Regions from separate parts of the Acetobacter sp. AAB5 genome, predicted to be linked through region 2. Evidence: riboswitches for the same ligand, from Rfam matches in the RefSeq annotation. Region 2 holds a riboswitch; the other holds the start of a gene.

Region 1 (12,402 bases), on a different contig from region 2:
ATAGTATAACATTACAACAGGAATGAGCCGTGTGCGTGCAGCTTTCTGTGGGCTGTTGCACGCGCGCAACAGCTTTGCGCCCAGAGCAAGGCACAAAAAAAGAGGCCACATGCAACACGTGGCCTCCTTGCGCATACCGTTGTGCCTGCGGGCACAAGGCAGATGTTATTTTGTGGTGTAACCGCCGTTTACCAGAATGGTCTGGCCCGTCATCCACCAGCCTTCAGAAACAATAAAGCGCACATACGGGGCAATATCTTCAATATCTGTCAGGCCCGTTTTGCTGAAGGGAGAAAGCGCTGCTGCCGTTTTGTGGTAAGCCACAGCATCTGCACTTTCCTGCCCGTAAAAGAACGGCGTATCCATGGGGCCGGGGCCAATGGCGTTAACAGAAATGCCACGTGCGCCATATTCCTTAGAGGCCGCACGGGTAAAGTGTTCTACCGCAGCCTTGGAACCCGCATAGGTGGAATAAAACGGCGTGTAAGCCCCCAACAGAGATGTGACGAGTGTGAGCAGCTTGCCGTTATCCGCCAGATGGTTTCCGGCTTCACGGATAAACTGATACGCCACCTTGGTGTTGATGGCGAACATGGAATCAAATTCTTCATCCGTGGTGTCTGCAATCGGCTTTTTCAGCACTTTGCCCACAGTGTTAATGGCAATATCTGGCGCGCCAAAAGCGGCTTTGGCATCTGCAAACAGTTTGGCAACAGCACCTGGCTGCGTAAGGTCTGCCTGAAAAGCTGCGGCCTGTGCGCCTGCGGCTTTTACCGCAGCCACCGTGGCATCTGCTTCCGCCTTGCTGGCCGCACTGTGGTAATGGATGGCAATGGCTTTTGCACCGTGTTCCGCCAGATCCCGCGCAATCAGCCCGCCCAGATTTTTGGCGCCACCGGCTATCAGAACGGTTTTGCCTTTAATGCTGTGGTCTACCATGTTGGCTGCTCCCTTGCATGATCGAGGGGGCATGGATGGTGGCCCCCGTTTTTCTATTTTCACCGTATCAGCTACAATAGCCGGATAAAGCTGTATGTTCTGACAACACTTGCCAGATTTACCGAACAATAAGGCAACCGCCACAAGGCTAACGTGTATGGATAGAATAGACCTTTTTCGTATTTTTGCCCGTGTGGTGGAGGCCGCCAGTTTTACCCACGCGGCAGAAACCTTGGGCATGCCGCGCTCTAGTGTGTCTGCCGCCGTGCAACAGCTTGAAAGCCGCGTGGGTGCACGTTTGTTAACGCGCACAACCCGCTCCGTTGCCCCCACACCAGATGGCGCCGCGTTTTACGAACACTGCCTGCGCCTTGTGGCGGATGTGGAGGAAGCAGAAAACCTGTTCCGCCAGAACGAAAGTGCCGTGCAAGGCGTATTACGCGTTAACATGCCCGGCCGCATTGGGCGGCTGATAGTGGCCCCGGCATTGCCCGATTTTCTGGCAACATATCCCGGCCTTTCGGTGGAGCTGGGGGTAACGGACAGGGCCGTTAATCTGGTGGAAGAAGGGTTGGATTGCGTGCTGCGCGTGGGCCCTTTGCAGGATTCCGGCCTGATTGCCCGCCGTATGGGGGAGTTAAAGCTGATAAACGTGGCCAGCCCGGCATATCTGCATCAGCATGGTGCGCCCCAATGCCCGGCAGACCTGCTGCATGGGCACGAGGCCGTAAATTATGCCTCTCCCCAGAATGGCCGCGTGGAACAATGGGAGTGGGAAGAAAACGGCCAAACCCACACGCTGGATATGCCGGGCCGTGTGACAGTAAACAGTGCAGAGGCCCTTATAGCCTGTGCGCTGGCTGGGTTGGGGATGATTCAGATACCCGCGTATGATGTGCGCTCTTACCTGCATACCGGCCAGTTGGTAAAAGTGCTGCCCAAATGGTGTGCGGCCCCTTTGCCCATGGCGTTGCTTTACCCACACCGGCGGCATCTTTCCATGCGGGTGCAGGTGTTTGCCGCATGGCTGGAAGAACTGGTGCGCCAGCAGGTTTTACGCCCTGTTGCCGCTGCTCCGTAAAGGTGGCGTGTATGTGCATAATGCCCGTTGCATAAACGCCTAAACACGCCCAAAGAGCGCAAGCCATGTTAACCGTAGAAAACATTCTGCTGCTGCTTTTGCTGGCGGCCGTTAGCAGCCTGCTTGTTGCCCTGTTTAAACAAAAGGTGCCGCAGCCGGTTATTCTTATCATTCTGGGTGTGTTTGCGGCGTTGGCGGGCATGCATGTCAGCTTGCAGCCAGATATGTTCATGTTTGTATTTCTGCCGCCTTTGCTGTTTGCAGATTCATTCCGCATGCCATTGCGTGAGTTTTCAGAACTGCGCGGCCCCATTCTGTTTTTGGCCTTTGGGCTTGTGGTTATCAGCACGCTGGTATGTGGCTATGCTATTCATTGGATTGTGCCAGAACTGGGCTTGCCCATCTGTTTTACGCTGGCGGCAGCGCTTTCCCCCACAGATACGGTAGCTGTTTCCAGCCTTATTGAAGGGCGCAAAGTTCCCAATCGGCTGTTGCAGATTTTATCTGGTGAGGCCCTGTTTAACGATGCCTCCGGCCTTGTGTGCTTTCGCTTTGCCATGGCCGATGCCCTTACGGGGGAGTTTTCTTACAGGCAGGCTTTTGGCACGTTTTTAATGGTGGCGCTGGGCGGCTTGCTGGTGGGCGCTGCGGTGGCGTGGCTGGCTGTTAAGCTTAACCGCGTGCTGGTGCGCCGTGGGTATGATGATCCGCAATCCCAAATCATCTTTGTGCTGCTCTTGCCGTTTTTAATGTACGCAGCGGCGGAAGCGGTGGAATGTTCGGGCATTCTGGCCGCCGTGGCAGGCTGCATGGTGCTTAAACTTTCCGGCATGATAGAGGATACCGCCACCTTTACCCGCCTGCAGGCCACAACCGTATGGAACATTGTCAGCTACGTTTTTAACGCGCTTATCTTTTTGTTTCTGGGCTTGCAGTTGCCAGAATTGCTGCAACACGGCGTGGCGTTGGGCCATAAATACGATGTGGCTTTGTGGCAGGTTGGCCTGTTTGTGGTGCAAATATACGCCATTATGCTGGCCATGCGGTTTGCAGGCGTATGGACATCCGTTTTTGGCCGTTGGGTGGTGGCGCGTATTGGCAGCCTGCCGTTTGAACCCACGGGCTTTGCAGGCAGCTTGTTGCTGACATTTGCCGGAGTGCGCGGGGCCGTTACGCTGGCGGCTGTGCTCTCCCTGCCAGAAGGAACAGATGGCACAGATGCCTTTCCCATGCGCGATGCCGTGGTGGTGGCGGCTACAGGTGTAATTGTGCTTTCCCTGCTGGCAGCCAGTGTGTTCATTCCTCTGTGCCTGCGTTTTTTGCCGCACGAAACGGTGGATAAGAATGCGCAGGAAGAAAATATGGCCCGCCAAAAGCTGATACGCGCAGCCCTTGCAGTGCTTACAAAAGCGCGCACGCAGCCGCCTGCGCCCAACCCAAAGGGCACCGCACTGGCCAAACCGGAGGGGCAAAGTGCCGCAGATGAAGCCCTGCGGCAGGAGGTAATAGACCGCCTATACCAACTGTATCACAGCCGGTTGGAAGAGGAGGATGAAACGCCGCGCATTACGCCGCTGGATCGTAACCGGGCATTGCGCCATGCGCGTATGGATCTGGCCCTGCGCCTGCAATTGCTGCGGGCAGAACGGCAGGCCATGCGGGATATGACATCGCGCAGAGAGATCAATGACCAAACAGAATGGAAGCTCCAGCAGGAACTGGATTATGAGGAGCAGGTAATCCGCTCGCAGTCTCAGCGCCTCCCGCGGGAGGCCTAAAGCCAGCCTGCCAAACGTGTAGCGTGCTTTTGTTGACAAGCCACCCCCAGCCTGTAAACCACACCGCATGATGGTTTCCCCTCAGGGGAATGAAAAGGGAACCGGGTGCCCGCGCCATTGCCTGCAATGGTTTTGCGATATTCCCGGGCTGTCCCCGCAACTGTAAGCGGCATGGATGTGCACGCACAGCGCCTTACGCGCTGGCCCACTGGAACAAACCTTTCCGGGAAGGGGTGCCACAACCGAAAAAACCGCAAGCCAGGAGACCTGCCATCAGCACACAGTTGCAGACGGGGCATGTCAGCCGGGGTGTGCTGGCAGGCTGGGCTAGCGGTCAGCCTATGGGGTGGTTTGTGCCCCTGTGGTGGAAAAAGCCGGGCCAAGTCTCGTGGCAACGCTGTTAAACCGCGAGATTGCCTAAACCCATGCGCCTTAAAACCCTTTTGCTTACCGGCTCATCTTTGCTGCTGGTAGAAACCACTGCCGTTAGGGCGGCAGATGCCCCAACCCCTGCCACATCAACGGGCAAAAATACTGTGGCCACCAAGGCGGCAGTAACACCCGTTGCCACCGTTCCGGCACCACAAAATGCGCCTGTTTCGGCTGGGGCGGAGGGCACGCAAGCTGTGCAAGCACGCAGCACGCAGGCTTACCCGGATTACATTACGGTTAGCGCCGCACGGCGGCCCATGCGGGCGGATGAAATTGGCACGGCCATGACGATCGTGACAGAAAAGCAGATCCTCACCCAGCAGCGCCGCACGTTAACAGATATTCTGGCCCGCCAACCGGGGCTGAATGTGGTGCGTTCGGGCGGTTTTGGGGGCACCACCTCTATTTTCATGCGTGGCAACAATGCCAACGAGGTAAAAGTGCGGCTGGATGGCATGGATATTAACGATGGCAGCTCCACCTCTGGCGCGTTTGATGCCGCGCAGTTTGTAACCGATGGCATGGGCCGCATAGAAATTTTGCGCGGGCCGCAAAGTGGCCTGTACGGGGCGGATGCCATGGCCGGGGTGATTGATATAACCACAGCACAGGGGCAGGGCAGGTTCACCCCCTTTGTGCGGGTGGAAGGTGGATCTTACGGCACGTTTAATCAGGTTATGGGCGCGCGCGGCAGTAAGGGAAAGTTCCATTACAATGTGGAGCTTTCTCATTACCGGCAGGATGGCTTTCATGAAATCCCGCGCTATATCGGGCGCTATTTTGGCGCAGATAAGGAACAGCGCCACCGGGGGGATAGAAACGATAACCGTTCCGCCAATATTCGCCTTGGCTATGATGTGACGCATAATTTTGATCTGGGGCTAACGGCCCGGCTGATCCAGAGCAATCTGCACACGTACAGCAGCTATAATATGGAAGATGAATATTACAGCCGCTTGGGATATTACGGTGATGTGAGCAGCGAGCGTGAACATACCACGCAAAATCAGGCCATTGTGCGGGGCACTGCGCATTTGTCCTCATTTGGGGGCAGGTTCGATCAGGTTATTGGTCTGGGGTATATGACAGGCCGCAGAAGCTGGACAGAAACCGGCACAACCCTTGAAGGCGATGCCTTGCAGTATGATCCCACATATTACCGCACCAGCCGTATCAAGATAGACTGGCACGGCACCGTTAATCTGGATAAATACGGATCTCTGCTTGTGGGGGCAGAGCATTTTCATGATACGTTTAATTCCAGCCAAGGAAATAGCGCGCCATCTTCCACGCCGTTCAGCACCAGTGCAGGCATGGATACTACGGCAGGGTATGGGCAGTATCAGGGTAACTGGAACAAGATTTTATATGGTGCGGCCAATATCCGGTATGATGCCAATTCCCGCTACGGCAATTATGTAACGTGGCGCGTGGCTCCGGCCATTCATATTCCGCACAGCGGCACGGTTATCAAGGCCAGTGCAGGCAGTGGTTTTCATGGCCCTTCATTGTATCAGCTTTTTGCCAACCAGATTTCCACCAGCTATGCGGAAAAGGGAAACCCCAACCTGCGGGCCGAGCGCCTGATAGGGTATGATGTGGGCGTGGAACAAACCTTGGCGCATGACAAACTGCATTTTGGGGCCACATGGTATGAAAACCACGTGCGCAACCTTATTCAGTCCGTAAGTTCTTACGAAAATTATTACTCCACCTATTCCTACAATAACGTCGCCCGTGCCCGCATGTATGGCGTGGAAGCGTATCTGGATTGGAAAGCGCTGGATACGCTGGATTTCAACCTGAACTATACATGGACCCACGCGCGAGATGCCTCTACCGGGCAAGAACTCCAACGCCGCCCGCAGCACAAGTTCAATTTCAACACCACATGGCAGCCGGTGGATGGGCTCTCGCTTTCGGGCAATATTCTGTATGTCAGCGGCGCGCGTGATATGCCGGTTATTTCCGATACGTACCAGTATTGCAGCACATGCGGTAAAGACCACGGATATTTCACCATAGATCTGGCGGCCAGTTATAAAATCAACCGCTATGTAACGGTGTTTGCGCGGGCAGATAACTTGCTGAACCGCCAGTATGAAAGCCCCATAGGCTACCTTCAGCCCGGCCGCGCAGGTTATGGCGGCTTTACGCTGAATTACTGATGCAGCTTTCCGTAATCCTCCGCCGGGTGGGTATGTGTGTACTGGGTGCAGCCCTTGCGGTGCCTGCGCCTGGGGCGGCACGGGCAGAGCGTGTGGCATCGCTTAACCTATGCACAGATCAGCTTGCCCTTATGTTGGCAGACCACAAGGATATTATAGGCCTTTCAACTTTGGCGCGGGATTGCACGGAATCTGTGTTGTGCCAGCAGGCGCAGGGCGTGCCGGTGTTGCAATCCACGGCGGAAACAGTGCTGGCCGCCAAACCAGATGTGGTGCTGGCAGGCCGCTTTACAGCCCGCTTGGCCGTGCGGGCCGCAAAGGAGGTAGGGGCCAAAGTGCTTACGCTTCCGCCCGCATCCTCCTTGGCGGATATTCCAGACCAGATCATGCAAGTTGCCAATGCGGTGGGGCACCCCGAACGCGGGCGGCAGCTTGTGGCGGCATTTCAAGCCCGGTTGGCGGAACTTGCCACCCCCCGCCAGCTATCAGACCCCATAGCCGTGGTGTATGAGGCCAATGGCTTTGTGGTGCATGCCCATAGTTTGCCCGATGATGTGCTGGCTCATGCCGGTTTGCGTAACTTTGCCACCACGGCAGGCACGCCACCTTTGGGCGGGCGCGTGCCGCTGGAAGTGCTGTTGGCTTATCATCCAGATTTACTGGTGCGCGATCCCTCCGGCCCCGGTCATTCTCTTGCACAGGCCATGCTGGCCAACCCGGTTATGCTGGCCATGTTTGCGCCGCCACATGTTGTGGATGTGCCAGCGCGCCTTTGGCTGTGTGGGCTGCCACAAACGCTGGATGCCGTTGCCTCATTACGTCACGCGCGGGATGCCATTGTGGATGATGGCGCAAAGAATTTTCAAAACCCACCCATTACGCAGCCTACGGTAAAGGAAACCCAACCATGAAGCCCTTGCGCCCCGTTGTGCTGAACACGCTGTTGGTGGTGCTGGTGGCCGTTATGGCTGTGGCCTCTTTGTGGTGGGGGGAAAGCAGCATTAACGTGCCAGCCGCCTTGGCAGATTGGTGGGCTGGTGCGCATTCCATAGGTGCAGTTATTATGGGGCAGTTGCGCCTGCCGCGTATGTTGCTGGCCCTTATGGTTGGCGGCACGTTGGGGCTGAGTGGTGCGGTGCTGCAAGGCTATTTGCGCAACCCGCTGGCTGATCCGGGGCTTTTAGGTGTTTCTGGTGGGGCAGCCCTTGGGGCTGTTTGCGTGTTCTATACAGGGCTTTTTCAAATAGCCTCGGCTTTGCTGCCTTTGGGTGGTTTGGCCGGTGCGCTGGTTACGGCCATGTTGCTTGTGGCGCTGGTGGGGCGTGGTGGCGCGTTGGTGTTGTTGTTGGCTGGTGCGGCAGTGAGCAGTTTTACCGCAGCCCTTACCGCACTGGTGTTGAACTTGGTGCCCAGCCCCTATGCCACGTTTGAAATCATGCACTGGCTTATGGGGTCTTTAACAGATCGCACCCTTAATGATGTGCTGCTGGCCTTGCCCGGCGTGGTGGTGGGGTGTGCCCTGCTTATGGGCTGTGGCCGCGCCTTGGATGCCCTAACAATGGGGGAGGACGTGGCACAAAGCCTTGGTTTTCGGCTTGGTGGTGTTGGGGGCGTGCAAATGCGCGTGGTTGTGGGCACTGCATTGGCTGTGGGCTCTTGCGTTGCGGTTTCTGGCGCTATCGGGTTTGTGGGGCTGGTGGTGCCGCATGTGTTGCGGCCTTTGGCGGGGCATCGGCCATCTCGGCTTATGGTGCCAGCATTTTTGGGCGGGGCTGTGCTTTTGCTGGCGGCAGATCTGGCAGTGCGGCTTATGGCCGGGCGCACAGAATTACAGTTGGGTGTGGTAACGGCCTTGGTGGGGGCGCCTGTGTTCTTCCACCGTGTTATCTTGTTTAGAAAACGGAACATGCTGTCATGTTAAATGTGCAGAATGTTGGTTTCAGCATAGAGGGCGCGCAGCTTCTCCAAGCCGCCAATGCGCGGTTTAAGGCTGGCAGCGTAACAGCGCTCATAGGCCCTAATGGTGCTGGCAAAAGCACGCTGTTGCGCATTATGGCGGGCTTGTTACCCGCCACGCAGGGGCATGTGGTGTGTGATGGCGCGCCTTTGCAGCAGCTTACATTGGCCCAGCGTGCGCGGCTTATGGCGTATATGCCGCAGGATGTGCCGCCGTTTCCGCCCATGCCGGTGCGGGAGGTGGCATCACTGGGGCGCTTGCCCTATGGGGAATCTCCCGCTCAGGCCTTGCATCATCCGGCAGTGGCGCAGGCTTTGGCGGAAGTGGGGTTAATGGGGTTGGCGGATCGTCCAGCCAGCCAACTTTCTGGTGGAGAGCGTGCACGGCTCATGCTGGCGCGTGCTTTAGCGGTGCAGGCCCCCATTTTGCTGGCAGATGAACCCGTAGCTGCGTTGGACCCCGCCCATGCCTTGGCGGTTATGCAGGTGTTTTGCAAACTGGCGGCACAGGGCACGTGCGTTGTGGTGGTGCTGCATGATTTGTTGCTGGCCACGCGTTTTTGCAAAACCTTGGTGCTCATGCAGCAAGGCCATATTCGCCATACCATTCCCCCCACCTGCCTGACAGATGAGATGGTGCGCCAAACTTACGGTGTTACCACGCGGCGGGTAGAAAACGCCGTTGTGCCGTGGGATTTATGCACGACACAGCCAGAGTAAGCAGAGTAGCATTTTTACACGTGTCCGTGCAGCCATACAGAAATATGCTGCGGTGGCGCGTTTGCAAAAATGCGTTCTTAGGGCAGGGTTAATCCGCCTTCACGCGTTACCAATGCTTCCACACCCGGTACAATACGCTGGATTAAATCCCCCGCAGGTTGGGGCGTGTTGGTGACAACATGGATGGAGGATGAAGCTGCAATGTCCTTACGCGCTGCATCCAGTGTTTCCCGCGCCTGTTCACGCCATCCGGGTGTGCGCTCTGTACCCAGTGCCGCCAGCCCTGCACGGGCAAGGGCAGCCAGCCGGGTAGATGCCGCCAGTGCGGGCGTAAGCGCGGCATGGCGGGCTGCAACCTGATGAAACGCGGCATCATTATCCGCCCAGATGGTGAGTTGCCGTTCCAGCTCCGGCTTGAGTTCCACCTTGCCGTTTACAAAGGCAGCAGCCTCGGCATTGAACCTTTCAGCCTCAAAGCTGTCTGGGCTGGCAATGTCTGATGGGGTATTTAAATCCTGTTCCGTGGCAGTTTGCTTGTGGCGGATTTGTAAAAATTCGTGGTTATGGGCGTAATTGCGTATGGGGGAAACAGCACTTAGCAGCACACGCGGGGCTTGTGTTTCACCCGCTGCAAGGCGGTCTAGCAGGGCATCGGCATCTTCGCGGCTTTTCAAGCCCATAAGGTCCAGCTTATCCTGAGTAATCGCCAGCCTGCCATACAGGGTTTGAGGCACGCAGTTTTGCGGGGTGGACCAAAACCGCTCCGCCACGGCGGCCATGCGGGGCCATAGGCGGGCATCCAGCATGTCTTCATCCACCACTTCTGTCCACAATGCGCCTTCGGCCCCCAGTATCAGGGTTTTTTGCTGCTTTGTTAACGGGGGTACGGGGGCTTCGGGTTTGGTGTCTGTGGGGGTGGCAATGGTGCCGCCGGGGCCAGTGGTTTGGGCTGCGGCCTGTGCCTCTGCGGCATCTTTGCGGGTGTCTAGCGGGTCTGTCTCATAATAGGCGGAGGCAGGCAGCAGCCTATCCAGATAATACGGGCCGGATACCACTACGGGCAGGCCTGCTTCTGCGGCTTTTGCTGTGTTGGCTGGGCCGCGCCAGCTTTCTATAATGGTGTGGGGCGGCACATTGGCTGCCAGAACCTCATCCCACCCCATAACGGTTTTACCATCGGCTTTGAGCATTTGCGCTACGCGGTTTGTAAAACTGGCTTGCAAATCAGCCGGTGTGGCAAAATGATGCACCTGCATGTAGCGTGCAATGCGGGGTGTAAGTGTCCACTGTTTGGCCACCACCTCATCCCCACCAATATGGAATACGGGATCTGGAAACAGGGCGGACATTTCAGCATACAGCCCACGCACAAAACTGTAGGTGGCGGGGTTTGTGGGGTCTAGCGCCGCGCGGTTGATCTCGGCACGGTCTGTTGTGTTCATGGGTAGGACAGAGGCGTATTGCGGGTAGGCCAGCAGCATGGCAAAGCTGTGGCCCGGCGTATCAAATTCCGGCACAATGCGAATGCCTCTTTCTGCTGCATATTGCACCAGATTACGGATTTCGGCCTGCGTGTAATACTGCCCGTGGCTGCTGATTTTTTGCAGGCGCGGGTAATGCCTGCTTTCTACCCGAAATGCCGCACCATCTGAAAGATGCAGGTGCAGCACGTTCAGTTTTACCATTTCCATGGCATCAAGCTGCCGCTCAACGGTGGGGATGGACATAAAGTGGCGGCTTACATCCAGCATCAGCCCGCGCCATGCAAAGCGTGGGCTATCCTGAATATGCGCCTGCGCCATAACCGGGCCTGTGGCCTCACGCCGTACAAGCTGCACAATGCTGGCCAAACCATGCAGCACACCAGCAGGGCCTTGCGCCGTTAGGGTTATGCCATCTGGCCCCACATCCAGCGTATAATCCTCCCGCATGGTGGGGGCGGGAAAACTGGCCTCACGCGCATACTGAATGTGGATGGGAAAAGTGTTTTGGTCTTTTCCCTTTTTTGCATTTTCTACAGAAACCTCTTGCCCGGCCACTCCACTCATGCGGTTTGCAAAACGTTGCATGGCGCGGGTTAAAAGCGGGGTAGGGGGGCTTTGCCAGATAACCTGCCATTGGGCAGGCAAGGCAAAAGCAGATCCATCCGTTTGCAGCGTACTGGGTGCAGGCATGATAACCGGTGGCTGCGGTGCGTTAAACGCCGCGGGCTGCGCGGTATCTGCTCTGGCAGGGGCAAGGTTTGCGCCAAAACCTGCCAGCACACCTACGGCGCACCCGGCGGCCAGAACACGTAAGCCAGTGCGGATGGAAAACCCCTTTATCATGCAATCGCCTTTCCGTGCGTGAGATTGCGGGCAAGTTGGCAGATCCATGTGGCATCACTATGCCATCCGGCCAGTTCTGCTGCTTTTAATACCGCACCACCAATAGGGGGCAGCGTAGCGGGGTGCGGTTTTGTGCCCAACAGGGATGTGACGGTTTGCAGCACAACGGGGTTGTGCATCACGCTGCCGCCGTAGCTCCACGCCAAAGGCAGAGGAGAAGGCGGCAGGTTGCTTACCTGTTTGGCTGTTGTGTGGGCCAGTTCTGCCAGATGTCCGCCAGCGGCACGCAGTAGGGCTATGGCGTATGTTTCTTCATTCTGGGCCAATGTGTGTACGGTTGCGGCTACATCACCCACGGCGGAACGCGGGTGCGTGCGGGTGCGCAGCCATTCTCGCAGGGCGTCTGGTGCGGTGGGGCCTGTGGTGGGCAGGTTCAGGCTAAGAAGCAACGCTTGCGCAAAAGCGGCAAAAGGCACGGAAGGATCATCCAGATACCGCGTGGCATAGCCAAGCGCTTTGCGGCCTATCCAGTAACCGCCGCCTTCATCCCCCAAAAGCCAGCCCCAGCCACCAGCGCGGGCTGTTTGCCCGTTTGCCCCCACCGCCATGGCGACAGACCCAGTGCCCGCCAACACAAACACCCCTGCTTGGCCCGCAAAGGCAGCGCGGTGTGCGGTTTCCACATCATTTTCTAACCATAGCCGCACATCGGGGCCAAGGGCTGCGCGGGCTACCTGTTCCTGCTGGGCGGAGGAAGGGCGTGCGGTATCATACCCTGCCATGCCCAGCACGGCAGATTGCAAAGTGGTGCGTGGCATTTGTGCCAGAAGGTGGCGCAGGTTTTCGGCCCATTCTGGCCTATCAAACGGGTTGCAACCGGGGCCAGTAGCCTGCGCCAGTACGGTGGCATCTGGTGCTATTACCACCGCACGCGTATGGGTGCCGCCGCCATCCAGCGCCAGAATGGTGGGGTGGGCGGCCATTAGGCTGAGGCCTCTGCG
Region 2 (12,402 bases):
TGAAGGCACATACCATTACACGTTTGGTATCTGCTCTTCATGAAAAGCCTTCTTTCTAACACTTCAGTTTTTTTCTGAAGATTATGTAAAAAGGGCGGAGAGGTTTAAACCTCTCCGCCCTTTTTGGTGTGTGGTCTTACCAGCCTATATGTGGTGTGGCTGTTATTTGTCTTTATGGAACTGTGCAACCTGATCTGCTGTTACGTGCTGGTCTCCGCTGCCAAAGGTTGCCATCACATAATTCACGATCTTTGCAATTTCAGCATCGCTCAGACGCTGCACGTCTGAATGACCGCTAAAGTCTGGCATAGATACATCGCCTGCTTCGGTTTTGCGTTGCACCCCGTGCAGAATGGTCATGATCAGGTTATCTGGCCGTGCGCTGCCCACGGTTGAGTTATGGAACAATGAAGGTGCGTATTGATCCTTCGTGCCCGTACCAGTCTGGCCATGGCAGGCCGCGCAGTTGGCATCGTATGCGTGCTGTCCGTCCATTTCGGTCAGATCATCAATGCGGGTTGGGGCACTCTGGCGGATATCCAGCGCTTCTATAGCTTGGCCAAAGCTATCTCGGGCCTGATGTTCCATATCATCGTCCATAGCTGGAACTTGGTGAATATAAGTAGCTATGGCGTGCAGATCCTGATCTGTCAGGTGGCTGGTGCTGTGTTCCACAGCTTCTGCCATGGGGCCTGCGGCTTGAGCATGACCATTGGCATGGCCTGTTTTCAGGTAGGCAACAATATCATCTTCGCTCCAGTTGCCTATACCGCCGGTTTTGCTGGTGGTGATGTTGGGTGCGTACCACCCATCAAGCGACGTGCCAGCCAGATATCTGTCCTGCTTTTCACTCAGCATGAAGTTACGTGGCGTATGGCAGGTGCCGCAATGTTCCAGCGCATTGGTAAGATACTTGCCGCGGCGTAGCGGATCATATGTGCTGGAATCTCCGCTTTCTGGCTCTTCCTTGGTGGTTACAAAGTTCCAGGCCGCCATTGCGCTGCGCATATTGGCAGGAAACACCAGCGTTGTTTCTGCCGGGGTGCTGGCAACTGGTTTTACGCTGTGCATGAACCACATATAAAGTGCATGCACATCCTGATCTGTCATGCCCGCGTAAGAAACATAAGGCATAACAGGGTACAGGTAAGCACCATCTTTGCGCACACCGTGGCGTACGGCCTGTTCAAAGTCCTGCTCTGTGTATTTGCCAATGCCGTGCTCTGGATCTGGCGTAATGTTGGTGGAAATCACATCACCCATAGGTGTTGCAATTTTTAGGCCGCCAGCAAATGGCTGCGAACCGGGCTTGGTGTGACAAGCAATACAATCTGATGCCGTGGCAATATAAGCACCACGGTCCAGAACAGCCTGATCCGGGGCTGCATCTTCTGCATGGACAGGTGGCTGGATAAGAGCGCAAACGCCAAGCACCGTGCCTGCTGAAAGAAGGGTGCGCAAGGTTTTGGAAAAATCAGGCATGAGCAAGTTCTTTTTTCAGCGTATCGGCAACACGTAGCGCCAAGGCAGCTACAGTCAGGGTGATGTTGCCGGTGCCAACGGTTGAGAAAACCGAGGAACTGGCAATAAACAGATTGTCATGATCATGCGTTCGGCAATGGCCATCCACCACGGAATCCTTGGGATCTGCGCCCATAATGGTGCTGCCTGCGGGATGATCCTGCGGGAAGTAGCCCGGTGTCCACTGTTCATCCGTGCCGTGCATCAGTTTGATAAGGTCGCGGAAAACATAGCGTGTGTGTTCACAACTGCGCACAGTGTATTCGGGCAGCTTATAGTACACTTCTGGGTGCGGAATCCCCAGAATGTCCTTGTGATCTTTGCTGAGTGTCAGACGGTTGTTGGGGTCTGGCAGAGCTTCGTTATGGCTGAACAGTCGCACAGTGTGTGAAGCTAGGTAACGGATCTGTTCTTCCAGTTCCCGGCCAACGTACCCTTTGGAAATAGCTAACTGGGTAGCCAAATCCACTTGGTTATCATCCACCATGTGAACAAGGTAGGCTCCACGGTCTGAGCGCCAGTTTCCATCACGGAAATTGTCGATCACGTTGGTTTCCAGCGGCCCACGGCCCGGCCACAAGGCTTGATCGCCACTGATGAAGGTAACCTGTACACCGGTATGATCCATCATGTTGCGGCCTACATGGCCGGAACTGTTGGCAACACCATCCGGGCTTTGTTCATCAGCAGAAAGCAGCAGCAGTTTAGCTGTTTCAATGCAGTGCGCAGCAATAACAAAATATTTGCCCGTAACACGGTGTGACCCTTTGTCGGGGTCAAAGTAATGCACGGCGGTTACACGCTTGTTCGCGCTGTCTCGCTCAATCTTATACACCACAGCGTTGGGGATAAACTTAGCCCCGGCGGCTTCTGCATGGTAAACGGAATAGCTGCCGTTATACATGGCCCCGATAGGGCAGATGGGCATGCAGTTATTATGCCCTTCGCACGTTGGGCGGCTATCATACGGGCGGGTGTTGCGTGCCTGTGGTTCGTGCACCACGCGCCACGGCGTTTTTTCCTGGATCAGCTTACGGAATTGCTGTGCAGCGTAGGAAATGGGCAGTGCATCCATAGGATATGGCTGCCTGCGGGGAGACCCAAGATCTTCCACTGCGGGATCTGGCCCGCAAACCCCCATCATGACTTCTGCCTGATAGTAAAAGGGCTCCAGATCATCGTAAGTCAAAGCCCAATCGCGGCCCTGACCGTAACGTGTTTTGAGTTCAAAGTCTGATGGTAGGTAACGCCATGCGCACCCAGCCCAGTGCCATGTGGTGCCGCCCATCATACGTAAGTAAACCTGCTGATAGGCTTCGGCATTTGGGCCGGAGGTATGCAGATACTCGTTAGGGGTTTGCTGATCAGGCGGATGCCGTGCCCAAGGCACAGCCGGGAATGGCCCCTGATAAGAGGGTTTGTTTTCAAGGTTGCGGAAGTTTTCTACAAAATGCTGGCGGTCAACACGTGGGCCAGCTTCCAGCACGATGACGGAAATACCGGCGCGTGCCAGTTCGTTGGCAATAGAACTACCTGCAACGCCTGATCCTACGATCACAACGTCGGCTGAAAGATTTTCTTCGGAGGGCATAAAGCGGGGTATCCCGTAAGATCAGGTCGGTTCGATAACAAGGGCGGAAGCAGAAAGTGCAGGGTGCCCTTTTGGGCGTGCAACTTCTGGTGGCTTGCTTGTCCAGTAGAATGGGCCGCCTGTTGCATAGGTTTTGGGGTAAACGGCATCCTTGGTGATGTCGAACATCAGGGCGGAGCGGTAAACCACCACTTTGCCATCCGCAATACCTCGGTACCAGCCGGTCAGAATTTCGTGGATGACATCTTTAAGTTTGGGATCAGATTTTTCTGCTGCATGAGCAAAGGCAGATGCCGTCGTAAATTTTTCTCGCTCTAGTAGAGTATGCAGGGCGTTAAGTTTATCCTGCCGATCTGCATTGGCATGCACAATATTGGCATATAGGGCCGCACCAATCTGGGGGTTCAGTGCATCTCTATCTGTCAGTCTCTGGGATATCTGCATAAAGCGAGAGAGGTCTTCAGTGTTTGGTGTAGCAGGCGCGGTATCAGCAAGGGCTGCACCCGTTGTGCCTGCAACAGAAAGACCAATACCACCTAAAAGCACATCCCGACGGGGCATGCGCAACAGTTTATTCAGGCGCATGGCGTTAGGAGATGAACACCACTCCGCCACAGGCCGCCCCTCGTGCGTTTGTCTCATTCTTCGGATTCTCCCTACAAAGCCGGGCTCCGCCCTGTCGGAATGAAACATTGCGGAGAAATATCGAGTTCAAAATTACAGGTAGTTTTATAGGGACGGCCTGAGCTTGCAAGCTGTTGTAACGGAATAATAGGTTATTTCATGCTTCGTTGAAGCAGGTATGCTTAGGGGTTAATGCGGCAGTTGTTGCCTATACGACCATGAAACGGCTGCCAGGTATCTGTTCTGCCAAAGAGTTCCAAACCTAAAAAACCATGCAGTTTCAGGGCACCATCTTCCGCTACCCATATAATGGCATCGTAAGTATTTTTGCTCTGAGGATCAAAAATATGACCTTTCCAGTGGTCATGCCGGTCTTCCATGGGATGGAAGCCTTTGAGCATCTGAAGGTTACATTCTGTTTTTCTACGGCCAGAAGCTTCTTCATCTTGCGTTAGGTTTAACCCTACAAGGTTCCCACACATTTTATCGCCACAGGTGTGGATATTGAATATGCCTTTACCGTCTTCCGTAATCCATTGCCCGGTTATGGCTGGTGTGGAGGCGCTTTCTGCATGAGCGTTGGAGGGTATGCTGCTCCATGCAAGAAGCAGTGCTGTTAAAAATGAGCTAAAGGCATGTTTATGCATGTTACTGCCTGTTTTGCCGCTGCCGGTTCATCCCGCCCGGTGTGATGTGCCTGATGGAGGCAGGTCTCCTGGCTTGGGGATATGGTATGTCAGACCTTTTGCCTTCCCAGCCGTATTTATCGGCCAGTGGCTAGCCGTGACCGGCAGCAGGTCAAACCTCCCCTTACAGTTGCGGGAGCAGCTGCCGACTATGAGATTCTGCTTCAATTTGAGGCAGAAATCCGTGCACGGCATTCCCTTTCAAGCCGCTTGCGCAGCACCATCCATCTGTTCGAATATATATTCTAGCAATAAGCAGGTTTGGTGCCAGTATGAGAAAAGCAGGGCAGGTGAGATGTTTTTGCGCCCCGCTTTGTCTTACAGGGCAGCAATAACCTTAAGCCCTGCCAGAATAGCATTGGGAATAACCGAGGTTTCTCCGGGGCGCATCATGTATTCAAACTCGGGTGTAATAACCAAGCCCGGTGTGACGGGAATGCCGTAATATGCTTCCAGAATTGCAGAATGCGTTTGTGGCCCATTGATATAGGGGCCAAGGGGAACGCCCGCAGCTTCCTGCATACGCTGCCCATAGGCCAAGCGTGGGCTGAGTTGGTAATAGGAATACATGACGCCCAGCCGATCCAAAGGCCGGTGGGGGATAATACCCAAAAGGGAAGCCCCTGCGTAGAACTCGTTTGAGAATGTGGAGTTACTTGGCGTGTTATGAATGAAGCCAGCTAGCACATATCCGCCAGCCATCTGATGTTCGCCATGGCTGCGATACACCATCTGGTCCGCCTCTATATAAAATGTATCACGCGGTTTGAGCTTGTGCGGATGCACAGAGCCCGCAAAAGCGGCGGGAATGGTGCCGACCATATCGGGGTAAGGAGATGTGTCATGCCCAAAACCAATTTTGTAATGGCCCGGAAGCTTGCGCGTGCCAAAAAACGGTTCCCACGTTAACTCAATGGGAGTTTGAATACCTGTATAAGGCTCATCGCCCCATGCCCAACCTGTATTGTCACGTGCTTTGGGGCCTATGCGATAAATACCAGTGCGCAGGATAAGATCATGCGTTGGCCGAAAGCGCACTGTGCCTCCCCATGATGTTTTGGGGTAAACGCTCCAACCTGCCGGTTCTCGTATAGCCATGGGGGCAGAGCACATGGTCATGAATGTGCACAGTAAAATAGAAGTAGAATAGGTGTGTGTAAGTGAAATGCGCCCGACATTGATATTGATACGGTTGTGGAGGAAAGATTTTTCCAGATACAGATCGGCAAGGCGGGCCGCCGCAGGGCCGTGAATGCTCCATACTTCTGTAAGAAGTACATTTCTTTCCCCAACATGATCCCAACCGACTTGTCGGCCTTCACGGTTCATAACAATGCCATGCAGGTACCACCCTTGTAGCGGATTCCAACCGGTGAGCTTACCGAGATCAAATAACATGCTGGCACGAATTTCATGCGTATAATCCATACCTTTTGAAAGACCGCCAGCAAGGTTGGCCATACCTTCACCTTTATATGTTAACTCAAAGGTAAAGCCGCGTTCACTTAGTCTGTCGCGCCAAGGTTTAAGGCCTGGGGCCAGATTGCCAAAGGCCTGTTCAGCAACAAAATACCCCGCACTGATATCCTGCCTGCGTAACGCTGTATTATTATGGTTTAACAGATAGGAAAGGCTTTCAGTATCAAACAGAGCGTCCAGACGTTCTTCAGCTATCGGGCGCTTATGTTTTTTCGGTATCTCGGCGTTAACAATAGGTTTTGAAGAAAATTCTGGTTTCTCAAAAGACTTAGCAGTTTCATTCTGTTGAGCGCGCGCAGAGGTGGCGTGAAAAGCAATATCAAATGTGAAAAGAACTGTCCCGACATAAAGCAAACGAAGAACGGATAAACACTCTTGCTGGTAGCGTGATGTTTTTTGTTCTGAATTTGAAATGATATAAGTTGAGGGCATTGCCCGATCCTCATGGCGCAAGAACGGCCATTGCGTACAAGTGGAATGCAGCAACGGCACATCTCTGAAACAAGGGAAAAGAAATACGAAGATTAAAGGGAAAGGTGGCTGGTTGCTTTCTCTTTAAAAAATAGATTTTGTAATTTTAGCAAACATTTTTCAGTTCTCACGTTTCTTTTTGTTTTTATTATCTCAGATTATGGAAATTAAATTACAATTAAAAAGATTCAAGGATTTTTTTCTGTTATAACGAATATTCAAGGAAAAGTTTACAAAAATACACTGTTACAACAAGGTTTATTCCCAATTACAAACACAGGAAATCCGTAGGCAGCCATAAGAGCTACCTACGGAAAAGAGGTATCAGACTGAAGGTGTTTTTGTAATTTGTGGTTGCGTGTGTAAGGCCTCATGAAGTTGCGTATCATCCAACGCATTTTCCCAGCGTGAGACAACAATAGCAGCAACAGCGTTACCAACCAGATTGGTAAGGGAACGACATTCAGACATAAAACGATCAATACCCAGAATAAGGGCCATGCCACCCACAGGCACGCTGGGCACAACAGAAAGTGTGGCAGCCAGAGTAATAAAACCAGCGCCTGTTACACCAGCAGCACCTTTGGAACTCACCATAGCAACTAGCAGCAGGGCAAGTTGTTCCTGAAAGCTTAGGTGCACATCAGTTGCCTGCGCAATAAACAGCGCAGCAAGAGTCATGTAAATATTGGTGCCATCCAGATTAAAGGAATAGCCCATGGGTACAACTAACCCTACAATCCCTTGGGAGCAGCCAGCCCGTTCCAATTTGGCAATCAAACCGGGTAGGGCGGATTCAGAAGAACTGGTGCCCAACACAATCAGCAGCTCTTCTTTTAGAAAGACCAAGAGCCGCAGAATGCTAAAACCAGCCAATCGTGCCACAACACCCAGAACAACGCCTACAAACAGAATGGCCGTAAGATAGAATGTTAGCACCAAGGCAAGCAGGTGCAGAATGGAATGCAGGCCAAACTTACCTACGGTAAAAGCCATGGCACCAAAAGCCCCAACAGGGGCCAGATACATCACCAAACGTACAACCCCAAAAACAAGTTCTGTCAGGCTGTAAAACAGGTTAAGGACAGCTTCCCCCGCTTTACCCATTTTTGCCAGACTGATGCCAAACAGGATGGCAACCAGCAGAACCTGCAGAATTTCACCCGATGTAAATGCTCCGGCGGTTGTGGAAGGAATGATCTGCAACAAAAAATCTGCAAAAGAATGATGCTGTGCGGCAGCACTTACAAACTGTGTAACAGAACTTGTATCAAGGCTTTCGGGACGAATGTGCAGCCCAGCACCGGGTTGCAGAACGTTAGCCACAAGCATGCCAATGGCTAGTGCCAAAGTGGAAAAACACAAAAAATACAGCATGGCTTTGCCTGCTACGCGGCCTGTTTGCTTAAGGTCCGCCATGCCAGCAATGCCTGTGCACACTGTTAGAAAAATAACAGGTGCAATGACCATTTTGATAAGTTTAACAAACCCATCTCCCAGCGGTTTAAGTGCGGTGGCAACAGAGGGGAACATTGCACCCACGGCAATGCCTGCACCCACAGCCACCAGAACCTGAAGGTAAAGGAAGCGTTGGTGTGAACTGGAAAGGGGAGCAGATGATGGAAGCACGCCTAAAAATCTTTCTGTTCTTGTTTTTGTGCCTGTGGTGCATCCTGATGGAATATATAGTGTTATATCAAGAATATACGCGCAGACTCACATAGGGTAACGCGTGTTTATATCGTTTGGGAAGAGAGGGTATATCTCTTTTTCTTGAGTTTTCTAGGCGTAAACAATGTGTAAGGTGAATATTCAGGCATAAAACCCTAGATTATAGGGATATAATTACATGGATGTAATGATGCGGGGTTTGACCATATTTTTATTTTGAATGTTAGAAATTCAGTATGGGTAAGGGGCTACGCGTTCTGAGGCAGCATTAGGCGATCTGGCTCCTGTGTTCACCTTCACGGAAGAAGAAGGAGCCATGATCTTATCCTTTCAAGCGGTAAAGAACTGGCTCAAGCCAATGGTGCGTAAGGCGCGCCGGTAAGCAATGGAACTGCGATCTGCCACCACATGCACTTCCAAAGAAGGGTCAAGTGGTAGGTTTTCGGGTTTCTGGGCTTCTACCAAGGCGCGGTCTTCCTCAAAAACTTTCAGGTTGAAATCATAAACATCCTGCAAAGGTAGGTCGGTATCAAAGTTACGACACATGGGTGCAAACATGCGCGTTTTCTTGGCGGAAACAGGAGACGCTGCATTCATGATGACCAGCCTGCCGTTATCGGGAAAATGAATTTCCAGCGTGGCCGTAAAAGGAACATGCACCCGAAAATGGCGCAGCCATTCAAAATCTGGTCGGCCACGTTCTGAGTGCCCAATAGGGTAGTTGCCTACATTGCTGCGGTATTCTGCTTCAAATCCATAGGGTGTCATTTTGGGCATGTATGCTGGCACTATAGGGTTGTCTGGGTCAGCAAAAGTTTCTGTATGCACAAATGCAAAATGAGCAACGTCGATAAAGCCCTCAACCTGCCGCCCTGCAAAGCCGGCAATGTCTATCCAAGGGCAGTTAATGTGTTGGAAACCTGCTTCATCCCAATGCGGCATGGACGGAAGAGATATCTCTGCATTTTCCTGTGGGCGTAGGCACGTCCAGATCAAGCCATATCTTTCTACCACAGGATAAGTCCGCAGGTTCAGGCGGGAAGGAATAGCGTTATCCGGGTGAGCGGGAACCCGTACGCATCGGCCTTGATGGCCAAATTGGAAGCCATGATAGGCGCAAGCAACTGTTTGGCCGTTACCCTTCCCCATGCTGAGTGGCACGCCACGATGCGGGCACAGATCATCTGCCACAACAATTTCTTCCCCAGCCCGATAAACAACCAAAGGTGCATCAAGTAGCGTTACGCCTAATGGCTTGTCTTCCAGTTCACGCACAAGGGCAATGGGATGCCAGTATGAGGCCAGAATAAGCCAATCATCAGCATCAAAACTGAGCTCACGGGGGAGTTTGGTGTCAGCGGGGCGGGCGCAGGCTGGGGATGTCACAGCTCAATCTCCTGAATAGGGAATGTTTCCCGTTCCTTTAGGAGACAGTGTTTCATCAAGCGTATATTATCGGATATATCTATTTCATGCAGTATGCATTCTCAAACTGAGAACAGGTCAATGAATCCCTTTTCGCGCTTTCTGATCTATTTTTTGGCTGTGGCACGGCATGGCTCCATACGTAAAGCATCGGAAGATCTGCATATTGCGGCCTCTGCAATTGATAGACATATCCTTTTGGGAGAGCAGGCCCTTCAAACGCCGCTATTTGAGCGCCTTTCTTCCGGTATGCGTTTAACAGCGGTGGGAGAGTTATTTTATGCGCATGCCAGCCGGTGGGCGAAGGATTTTGAAAGCCTGAACCGCCAGATTGATGATTTAAAGGGTATGCGGCGTGGACGTATAGATATTTTGGCCCCAGAGGCTTTGGCGCGCGTATTTTTGCCCAGCATTGCTGCACGCCTAAAAGAACAATACCCCGGAATTGTTCTGAATATCCATATCCATGATAATGCAGAATTGGGGGAACGTCTTTTTGCAGGAGAAGGAGACCTAGCATTTTTGTTAGACCCCGCAGATTTGCGAGACTTGCAGGTGCGTTCCATGCTTTCTTTTCCACTTGGAGTGGTGAGCCTGCCGCAGCACCCAGTCACTCAGCACTCTTCAGCTCGGTTTTCAGTTTGTGCAGAATACCCAGTGATTGTGCCAGAAGAACCATTGGCACTTTCGTCTGTTTTTAGAAAACTGGAAGCAGATACTTTGGTGAACCCGAATATGATTTCTGGGGCAAATAATGTGCAGATGATAAAGTCTTTGGTTAAGGCTGGGCTAGGGATTACTATTCTCAGTTATCTGGATGTGATGGATGAGGCCCAAAATGGAGACATGGCTTTTACCCCGCTGGCAGGGGCGCATGTTTCTCCCTTGCGGTTGGCGCTTGCGCATGATCGTGCGCGCCCTTTATCTGCCGTGGCACGGCGCGTTGCAGACAGCGTAGAGGCAGAATGGGCGCTCTTGCGCCAGAAAATAGGATAAGGAACGTATTTTCTTAACACACTGTATAGGTATTAAAAGTTGATTATTAAAGAAGTAATTTTTAGTCCGGTGTGTGTTCCATATAAAATTCTATTGGCACAGTGAGGGTAATGGAATCGCCTGCCACGCTTTCGGGTGGGCTAGGTAACGGCTCTGCACGATGTACCAATGCTAAAGCTTCGTTATCCAACAATGAATGGCCAGAGCTTTTTTCAATATGTGCCGAAATTACATGTCCTTTTCGGTCCATGGTAAAATGTAGCCTGGGCGCACCTTCCTGATGAGCAGACATAGCTTCTGCAGGATAACGTTTATATTTCTCCAGCCGAGCCAGCAAAGCTCCTTGCCATGTAGCTGGATTTTGGGAAGCGTGAGAAGAAGATGACCCATCGATAGGCGCTGCCTGTGTTTGGTTTGGTGGCGCTTTGGAGGATGGGGGAGCTGTTGTTTTTTCTGCCGGTGGTGTTTTGTCAGGATTTGGTTTTTTGAGATTTACGGTAGGTTTGTGTTTTTTTATAATTTTACGTGGTTTTTCGAGTTTGGGAACAGGAAGGGGTGGCTGCGGGGCAGGCGCAGGAGGAGCCTCCAGCTTAGCGGGATCAACAGGAGAGGGAGCTGATTCTGAAATTGTTTGGTGGGGGCCGGGTGGTGTATCTGTAGGTGGAGAAGGGATTGCAACAGGTTCTGGTGCCATATCAATAGCAATAGCTGCTGGCGGGGCCTCCGGCATAGGCGGAATTGTATGAGGCATGTGCAGGAAAGATAAAGTGGCGATTCCTGCTGAGGATATAACAATCAAAAAAGACATGCCCCAACGGAAAGTATCTTCTTTTCTGGTTCTGCGTGTTTGATGAATTTTCCAATCGGAAAACAATGTTGTTGCGCTCATTGCTCAGTCTTTGTTGCTGGAGCAGAGCCAGCTGCCTGACCTTGCAAATTAACAAGAGCAACCTTGAGATAACCAGCAGAACGAAGCTTATCCATTACACTCATCAGTGTGCCGTAATCTACCGTTTTGTCTGCGCGCAGGAAAATGCGTTCATCCTTGTTGCTCTTGGTTGCTGTTTCTAACGCTTTTGGCAGGTTGTCGGTTGAGATACTCTCTTCACCAAGTGTCAGTGCATGATCGGCATTTACAGTTAAAAAAACTGGATTTTCTGGGCGTGGAGCTGGTTTTTCCGTTGATGAAGGAAGATCTACAGGCACGTTTACTGTGGTAAGAGGGGCTGTCACCATGAAAATTACCAAAAGCACCAACATGACATCAATGAAAGGCGTTACATTGATCTCGCTTGCTTCATGCGGGTTTTCATCAGCATGCTGGATACGGCGCATATGGTTTATTCCCCAACCATACGGTTGACATCAAAGGGAGTAATCTGGGCACTTGTTGTAAGTTTGTGCGTGCGGCCAAGATCACGAGAAACCAAGCGCATTACAAGGGATGTCAGATCTGCCACTTGTGCCCTGCAGGATGCAGATTGGCGCGCAAGATGGTTGTAGATCACCACGGCAGGAATGGCGGCTACAAGCCCAAGTGCAGTGGCCAATAGGGCTTCTGCAATACCCGGGGCAACCACAGCAAGGCTGGTGGCTTTACTGGCGGCAATGCCTGTAAAAGATGTCATAATTCCCCACACAGTGCCAAATAGCCCAATAAAGGGTGATGTTGCACCAATGGTGGCCAATAAGCCTGTGCCGCGCATCAGGCGGCGCCCTTCAGCAGCTTCCAGACGCTCTAAATGTAAAACAATACGTTCCTTAAGCCCTTCGTTATCATTGGGAATATCGTAAGAAACAGCTTTTTCAGTTTCCGCAGCCATAACCAGTGTGTGGGCAATACTGTTTTGGCGTGTGCTTTTTTCTCCCAAAGCCAATGTGCCGGCTTCTTCCAGCGTTTTTTCTGCTGTTTTTAGCTTTCTGCGAACACTTAAAAAT

The links. A riboswitch is a leader RNA that binds a small molecule or an ion and turns the genes downstream of it on or off. The one in region 2 is predicted to bind cobalamin.
Region 1: another riboswitch for cobalamin. It lies ahead of ACP7IZ_RS02300 (TonB-dependent receptor plug domain-containing protein); the one in region 2 lies ahead of ACP7IZ_RS09405 (DUF2147 domain-containing protein).

Annotation. Positions count from the first base shown of each region.
Region 1 is NZ_JBNIEW010000002.1:24,538-36,939, forward strand. It holds gene ACP7IZ_RS02285 (SDR family oxidoreductase) at 166-939, opposite strand; gene ACP7IZ_RS02290 (LysR family transcriptional regulator) at 1,097-2,020, shown strand; gene ACP7IZ_RS02295 (Na+/H+ antiporter) at 2,086-3,798, shown strand; cobalamin riboswitch at 3,853-4,087, shown strand; gene ACP7IZ_RS02300 (TonB-dependent receptor plug domain-containing protein) at 4,224-6,398, shown strand; gene ACP7IZ_RS02305 (ABC transporter substrate-binding protein) at 6,398-7,309, shown strand; gene ACP7IZ_RS02310 (FecCD family ABC transporter permease) at 7,306-8,319, shown strand; gene ACP7IZ_RS02315 (ABC transporter ATP-binding protein) at 8,313-9,074, shown strand; gene ACP7IZ_RS02320 (beta-N-acetylhexosaminidase) at 9,152-11,401, opposite strand; gene ACP7IZ_RS02325 (N-acetylglucosamine kinase) at 11,398-12,384, opposite strand; gene ACP7IZ_RS02330 (N-acetylmuramic acid 6-phosphate etherase) at 12,384-12,402, opposite strand, start outside.
Region 2 is NZ_JBNIEW010000008.1:117,914-130,315, forward strand. It holds gene ACP7IZ_RS09385 (NAD-dependent succinate-semialdehyde dehydrogenase) at 1-59, shown strand, start outside; gene ACP7IZ_RS09390 (c-type cytochrome) at 163-1,482, opposite strand; gene ACP7IZ_RS09395 (GMC family oxidoreductase) at 1,475-3,112, opposite strand; gene ACP7IZ_RS09400 (sorbitol dehydrogenase family protein) at 3,134-3,805, opposite strand; gene ACP7IZ_RS09405 (DUF2147 domain-containing protein) at 3,919-4,383, opposite strand; cobalamin riboswitch at 4,425-4,663, opposite strand; gene ACP7IZ_RS09410 (carbohydrate porin) at 4,741-6,333, opposite strand; gene dctA (C4-dicarboxylate transporter DctA) at 6,697-8,001, opposite strand; gene ACP7IZ_RS09420 (Rieske 2Fe-2S domain-containing protein) at 8,374-9,429, opposite strand; gene ACP7IZ_RS09425 (LysR family transcriptional regulator) at 9,523-10,464, shown strand; gene ACP7IZ_RS09430 (energy transducer TonB family protein) at 10,526-11,353, opposite strand; gene exbD (TonB system transport protein ExbD) at 11,350-11,799, opposite strand; gene exbB (tonB-system energizer ExbB) at 11,805-12,402, opposite strand, start outside.